Regions from separate parts of the Streptomyces sp. NBC_01450 genome, predicted to be linked through region 1. Evidence: riboswitches for the same ligand, from Rfam matches in the RefSeq annotation. Region 1 holds a riboswitch; each other region holds the start of a gene.
The links. A riboswitch is a leader RNA that binds a small molecule or an ion and turns the genes downstream of it on or off. The one in region 1 is predicted to bind S-adenosylmethionine.
Positions count from the first base shown of each region.

Region 2: it holds a riboswitch for S-adenosylmethionine, as region 1 does, so the genes downstream of both, OG568_RS35595 (aminotransferase class V-fold PLP-dependent enzyme) here and OG568_RS61415 (putative leader peptide) in region 1, are expected to answer to the same signal.
Region 3: it holds a riboswitch for S-adenosylmethionine, as region 1 does, so the genes downstream of both, thrC (threonine synthase) here and OG568_RS61415 (putative leader peptide) in region 1, are expected to answer to the same signal.

Region 1 covers NZ_CP109480.1:2,374,344-2,376,601, forward strand. The annotation lists partial or broken gene OG568_RS10920 (amino acid ABC transporter permease) at 1-781, opposite strand, end outside; SAM riboswitch class IV at 1,248-1,394, shown strand; gene OG568_RS61415 (putative leader peptide) at 1,431-1,505, shown strand; gene OG568_RS10925 (glutathione S-transferase C-terminal domain-containing protein) at 1,633-2,258, shown strand, end outside.
Region 2 covers NZ_CP109480.1:8,014,187-8,016,444, forward strand. The annotation lists gene trpD (anthranilate phosphoribosyltransferase) at 1-512, shown strand, start outside; SAM riboswitch class IV at 794-910, shown strand; gene OG568_RS35595 (aminotransferase class V-fold PLP-dependent enzyme) at 1,105-2,258, shown strand, end outside.
Region 3 covers NZ_CP109480.1:6,350,700-6,352,957, reverse strand. The annotation lists gene thrC (threonine synthase) at 1-1,144, opposite strand, end outside; SAM riboswitch class I at 1,162-1,309, opposite strand; gene OG568_RS28425 (glucosyl-3-phosphoglycerate synthase) at 1,489-2,258, shown strand, end outside.

The DNA.
Region 1 (2,258 bases):
GCACGATGTCGCCGGGGTAGGTGGAGCCCATGCTCTGCACCGAGCCGAAGAGGTCGAGCAGCGAGACGTAGAAAACCAGCGAGGTTCCCTTGATCAGGCCGATCAACTAGTTGACGTAGTTGGGGGTGATGGAGCGCAGTGCCTGCGGGAACACGATCCTCGTGAACTGGTAGCCCTTGGGCAGACCGAGTGCTGAGGCCGCTTCGTGCTGGCCCTGGTCGACGGAGAGGATGCCGCCGCGGACCACTTCCGCCGCGTACGCCGCCTCGTTGAGGCTCAGTCCGACGACCGCGACGACCATGTCGGTGGCGAGCCGGGACTCGTCGAAGGTGAGGAAGGCGGGGCCGAAGGGGACGCCGAGGCTCAGCGTCTTGTAGAGCGCGCTGAAGTTGTAGAGGAAGAGCAGGACGACGATGAGCGGCACCGAGCGGAACAGCCAGATGTAGACCCAGCTCACCGCGCGCAGTACGGGGCTCCTGGAGAGTCTGGCCAGTGCGAGCAGGATGCCGCCGAGCAGGCCCAACACGGCGCTGTAGACGGTCACTTCGAGGGTGATGAGCAGACCGTCGAGGATCGTGGGGCGCAGGAACCAGTACTGGAACCGGTCCCACTGGAAGAAGGGGTTGGTCGCCAGCCCGTGGACGATCTGTGCGACCACGACGAGCACGATGGCCGAGGCGATCCAGCGGCCGGGGTGGCGCAGGGGCAGTACGCGCTGGGTCGCGGTGAGGCGGGGCTCCGTCGTGCTCAACGGCACGGCGGAGCCCAGGGATTCACTCATGGAGGGCTCCAACGAATGCGGACACACCGCCGCCGCGGCCCGTACGACGGCGGTGCGCGGGGGCAGACGGATGTCAGGGGGTACGGAGGGGGAGGCTCACCGACGGAGCGCCGACAAGGCGGCGGGCGAGGGAGGTTGAGCCATGCGGACGTTCAACGCCGCGGAAGGCGGAAGCGGTCAGCCCTGACAGAGACAGCGGGCGCCGCGGGCGGTACAACACAGTGCGGCGGCGGAGCAGCCGTGGCGCCGCGGAGCGGTCGTCCCGTCAGCTGCGTACATCGCGTTCACCGTCACCATTCCGCCTCGTTGGGCCTCACACGTACCGGAATCGATCCGGCCCGATGCGGCGTAAGTTAGACACGGCCCCAAACGAATGTCAACGCGCACCGGCCGGAATGACCACGTCGTGAGACCGCGCATATGCCTTCTTGACGGCTTCGCGGACCACACCGAGACTGACAGGGACGGTCACGATTGTCAGCGCCCGTCGTGCGGGGTTCTCCCGTTCGACGCGGTTATCGGCCCCGGCCCGCTGACAGGCAACCCTTCCACCGCGACGGGGTGCCCCGGGTGACGACCGGGTCCCGCCGGAGCGGCGGGACAAGCGTGGTCTCGCCTCTCGCGAGCCCCGGACACGGGAGCGATGGGAATGGCCAGGAGGAGCACGAACGGTCTGACCAGGCGCCTGCACATCGATCTGCAGCGGGTCTCCAGCGCCTACTAGTCCACACGGTCCGTCCGTCGAGTCCGGCATGTCCCACGATCCGGACCGGTCCGTACGTCAGCGCAGTCACTCCGTTCCGCCACCGCCGCCCTGCCGGCCGCGGGGCTTCGACGTTCCCTGGAGAGTCATGCCCAAGACAGCTTCGCTCGGGGCCCCTCGCCCCCACCGCATCAACAGCCGCATCGGCGTGGGCCTGGCCGGCGGTTTCTACCCGGCGCCGCACCGCTATCAGCTGTACCTCTGCGAGGGCTGTCCGCGTTCGCTGCGCATCTCGATCACCCTGGAGCTGCTCGGTCTCCACGACTCGGTCGCCACCACGCTGCTGACGCTTCCCGCCGAGACACCCGGCGCGTTCGCCGCACTGCGCGGCGCGTACGAGGCCACCTGGCACCACTACGACGGTCCGCTCATCGCGCCCGCGCTGTGCGACCGTTGGAGCGGGCGGATCGTGAGCAACCACACGCCCGACATCCTGCGCGACCTCGCCGGACTGCCGACCTGCCGGGACGACGCCCGCCTCCCCCGGCTGCACCCATCGGCCCTCGTCGCGGACATCGACGCCTTGCGCGAACTCCTCGACCGGGACGTCACCCCCACCGCACCACCGCAGGCGCGCACGACGACACTCGAGGCACTGGACCGCCAACTCGTCGCGGGCGCCTACGTGTTGGGCGACAAGCTGACGGCCGCGGACGTCGACCTCTGGGTGGCCCTGACCCAGCTCGGCCCGACGGAATCCCTCTCTCCGTACGG
Region 2 (2,258 bases), 5.6 Mb from region 1:
TCCGGACCACGTTCAACGTGCTGGGTCCGCTGACGAACCCGGCACGGGTGAGGGCACAGGCCGTCGGAGTCGCGGACCTGCGCATGGCGCCGATCGTGGCGGGCGTGTTCGCCGAGCGCGGCAACTCCTCGCTCGTCTTCCGCGGCGACGACGGCCTGGACGAGCTGACCACCACCGCGACGTCCCGGGTCTGGATCGTCCGCGACGGCAAGGTCACCGAGGAGCGCTTCGACCCGCGTGACGTCGGCCTCGAGCTCGTCCCGGTGGAGGCCCTGCGTGGCGCCGACGCGTCCTACAACGCGGACATCGCCCGGCGGCTGCTCAACGGCGAGACGGGGCCCGTACGGGACGCCGTGCTCCTGAACTCCGCGGCGGCCCTCGTCGCCCTGTCCCCGACCGACGCACCGCTCGCGGACCAGCTCCGCGCCGGGATGGCGAAGGCGGCGGAGGCGATCGACTCGGGGGCGGCGAAACGAACGCTGGAACGCTGGGTGGCCGCCAGCCAGGCGTAGGCGTCCGACGGAGCCCCGGTTCTCCGTCCACGGGCCGGTGGGGCTTGCTCGCGCCGTTCCCCGCGCCCCTGAGGCGGGGCTGCGCCCCCATTTCCCCGTCCCTTCAGGGGCGCGGGGAACTGCGCGATCTTTTGGGGGTCTGGGGGCGGAGCCCCCAGGTAGGGATGGGACGGGTAGGGGCGGCGGGGGCGAGGAACGTGGGTGGCGTCCCCACGACCCGGCGTCCCGGTATACGGACGCCGGGTTGCGGGCGAAAGATCGTATGGCAGGATGCGGTATCAGGTCATGAGCGACAGCCATCAGGCCCCGGCCGGCTGTCCGGCAACCCTCCGTCCGTGGCGGGGTGCCCCGGGTGAAGACCAGGCCGTAGGCAGCGAGGTCTACGGCAAGCGCGGACCCCTCGAGAATCCCAGGGGTCCTGGTCGTTCGAGGGAGCCTTCTGTGAGCAAGCGAATGCGATAGGGCGTAGAGCCCCGCTTCCGCGTACCCCTTTTGCCTTTCCTCCCTGCGCCGAGCCGCGCGGGTGCACAGCGATACCCCCGTGCACCCGGCCCGCGCAGCGATTCCGCCTGCCTCTCACAGGAGCCTCGCCATGTCTGTCTCCACCGCTGCCGCCGACCAGACCTTTTGTGCCCCGCTGCCCGTTCTGGGCCGGGATGTCACCGTCCCGCTCGTGACCGGCGGCGAGGTCACCTACGCCGCGCTCGACTACGCCGCCAGCGCCCCCGCCCTGCAGCGCGTGTGGGACGACGTCGCCGCGTACGCCCCGTACTACGGCAGCGTGCACCGCGGCGCCGGGTACCTCTCCCAGTTGTCCACCGACCTCTTCGAGAACGCCCGCAGGACCGTCGCGGAGTTCCTCGACTGCCGAGGCGACGACCAGGTCGTCTTCACCCGCTCCACCACCGACTCCCTCAACCTGCTCGCCGCCACCCTCCCGGCCGACTGCCAGGTGTTCGTCTTCGAGACGGAACACCACGCCTCCCTGCTGCCGTGGAAGGACGCCCGGGTCACCTACCTCGACGCGCCCCGCACGCCCCAGCAGGCCGTCACGGCCCTCGAGCGGGCCCTCGCCGACCGCGACCCCTACGGCCCGGCCCTCGTCTGCGTCACCGGCGCCTCGAACGTCACCGGCGAGCTGTGGCCGGTGCGTGAGCTCGCCGCCGCCGCGCACGCGCACGGCGCCCGTATCGTCCTGGACGCCGCGCAGCTCGCCCCGCACCACCCGGTGTCGGTCCGGGACCTCGACGTCGACTGGGTCGCCTTCTCCGGGCACAAGCTGTACGCGCCGTTCGGCTCCGGCGTGCTCGCGGGCCGCGCCGACTGGCTGCGCGAGGCCGAGCCGTACCTCGCGGGCGGCGGCGCCAGCCGCAAGGTCACGCGGCGGACGAATGGGGGAGTCGACGTGGAGTGGCACGAGAGCGCCGCCCGCCACGAGGCCGGCTCCCCGAACGTCATCGGCGCCTACTCCATCGCCTCCGCCTGCAAGGCGCTCACCGAGGCCGGCTTCGACACCCTGGTCGCCCGCGAGCGGTACCTGATCGAGAAGGTCCGCGAGGGTCTCGCCGAGGTCCCCGAGGTCCGTGTCCTCTCCCTCTTCGGCGACGACGCCCCCCGGGTCGGTGTCATCTCGTTCGTCGTCGAGGGGTGGAACAGCTCGCACTTCGCGGCCGCGCTGTCCGCCGAGTACGGGATCGGGGTGCGGGACGGTCTCTTCTGTGCCCACCCGCTGGTGCGGACGCTGCT
Region 3 (2,258 bases), 4.0 Mb from region 1:
CGGTCTCCGCGAAGATGCCCTCGGTCCGGGCGAGCAGCTTGATCGCGTCGACGACCTGCTCGTCGTTGACGTCCTCCACCGCACCGCCCGTGCGCCGCGCGATGTCCAGCACGTACGGCCCGTCGGCCGGGTTGCCGATGGCGAGCGACTTGGCGATGGTGTTCGGCTTCTGGGGTCGTACGACGTCGTGGCCGGCCTTGTAGGCGACGGACACCGGCGAGCAGCCCTCGGCCTGGGCGCCGAAGATCTTGTACGGCTTGTCCTCGACCAGTCCGAGCTTGATCAGCTCCTGCAGCCCCTTGTCGATCTTCGTGAGCTGGGAGCCGGAGGCGATGGGGATCACCAGCTGGTCGGGGAGCTGCCAGCCCAGCTGCTCGCAGATCTCGTACGCGAGGGTCTTGGACCCCTCCGCGTAGTACGGCCGCAGGTTGACGTTGACGAAGCCCCAGCCCTCACCGGCCGGGTCGCCGATCAGCTCGGAGCAGAAGCGGTTCACGTCGTCGTAGTTGCCCTCGATGCCGACGAGCTCGCCGCCGTAGATCGCGGCCATGACGATCTTGCCCTGCTCCAGGTCGTGCGGGATGAACACGCAGGAACGGAAGCCGGCGCGGGCGGCGGCGGCACCCACGGCGCCGGCGAGGTTGCCGGTGGAGGAGCAGGAGAGGGTCGTGAAGTCGAACGCGCGGGCGGCCTCGATGGCCTGGGCGACGACGCGGTCCTTGAAGGAGTGCGTCGGGTTGCCGGAGTCGTCCTTGACGAAGAGCTTGCCGGCCTCGACGCCCAGCTCGCGGGCGAGGTTGTCGGCCTTGACGAGCTTGGTCCAGCCGGGGTTGATGTTCGGCTTGTCGGCGACGTCGGCCGGGACGGGGAGCAGCGGCGCGTAGCGCCAGATGTTCGCGGGGCCCGCTTCGATGCGCGCCCGGAGCTCTTCGGTTTCGTACGCCGAGAAGTCGTACGCGATCTCCAGCGGGCCGAAACACTCCTCGCAGGCGAAAACCGGGCCGAGCGGCACGCGGTGCCCGCACTCACGGCAGGAAAGCGCGGCGGCGGGTCCGAGATCCACACCGGCTACGGTGGTGGTGTCGCCCGCGACAGGGTTCGTGGTGCTTGCAACAGTCGAACTTGCAACAGTCTGCGCAGCCATGGAGGCGAGGCCCTTTCTCCTCATCTTCCTCACGACGCACTTCGCCGTGAGACGGATTTGGCACCTTCCCAAGCCGGGAGCCTCGCCACATCAATGTGACAAGAACCAGCTGGAGGGTTGCCGGGGCTTCATCGGGCCGTATCCCTCTGCCCCTCTGGATGAGCGGTATTCGGTTGTGTCGTGCGGGTGGTGCGGTGGTCCGCAAATGATCTACGACATGCGATGGTCATCCGCGTTGTTCAAGACTGTAACCGAAGGCCAGGACAGTTGAGAGAGTCGTCCGAACCGCGAGATGGATCACACCGTGAGACACCGGGTGATCAGACAGTGAGGAGCCGCAGACTGTGCTGAAGGAAGTTGAGCGCTGGCTGAGCAATCGCTCCTGGTCCGTGACCGATCGCCCGCTCCACCAGATCATGTCCGCCAAACGGGCCACCGGCTCCTCGGTGAGCGTCGTGCTGCCCGCGCTGAACGAGGAGGAGACGGTCGGCGAGATCGTCGCCATCATCCGCCACGACCTGATGCAGCAGGTGCCCCTCGTCGACGAGATCGTCGTCATCGACTCGGGCTCGACCGACCGCACCTCGCAGGTGGCCGCCGCGGCGGGCGCGCGCGTGGTGCACCGGGACGAGATCCTGCCGCGCATCCCGGCCGTGCCCGGCAAGGGCGAGGTGCTGTGGCGTTCCCTCCTCGTGACGAGCGGGGACATCGTCTGTTTCATCGACGCGGACCTGAAGGAGTTCTCCTCGGACTTCGTCTCGGGGATCGTGGGGCCGCTGCTCACCGAGCCCGGTGTGGACCTCGTCAAGGCGATGTACGACCGTCCGCTCGGTGGTGCGGCGGGTCAGGGCGGCCGGGTCACCGAACTCATGGCCCGCCCCCTCCTCAACATGCACTGGCCGCAGCTGGCCGGCTTCGTGCAGCCGCTCGGCGGGGAGTACGCGGCCCGCCGCTCGCTGCTCGAACAGCTCCCCTTCCCCGTCGGGTACGGGATCGAGCTGGGCATGCTCGTCGACGCCCTGCACCTGGTGGGCCTGGACGCGCTCGCCCAGGTCGACGTGGGGGTGCGCAAGCACCGCCACCAGGACGGGCAGGCGCTGGGCCGGATGTCCGC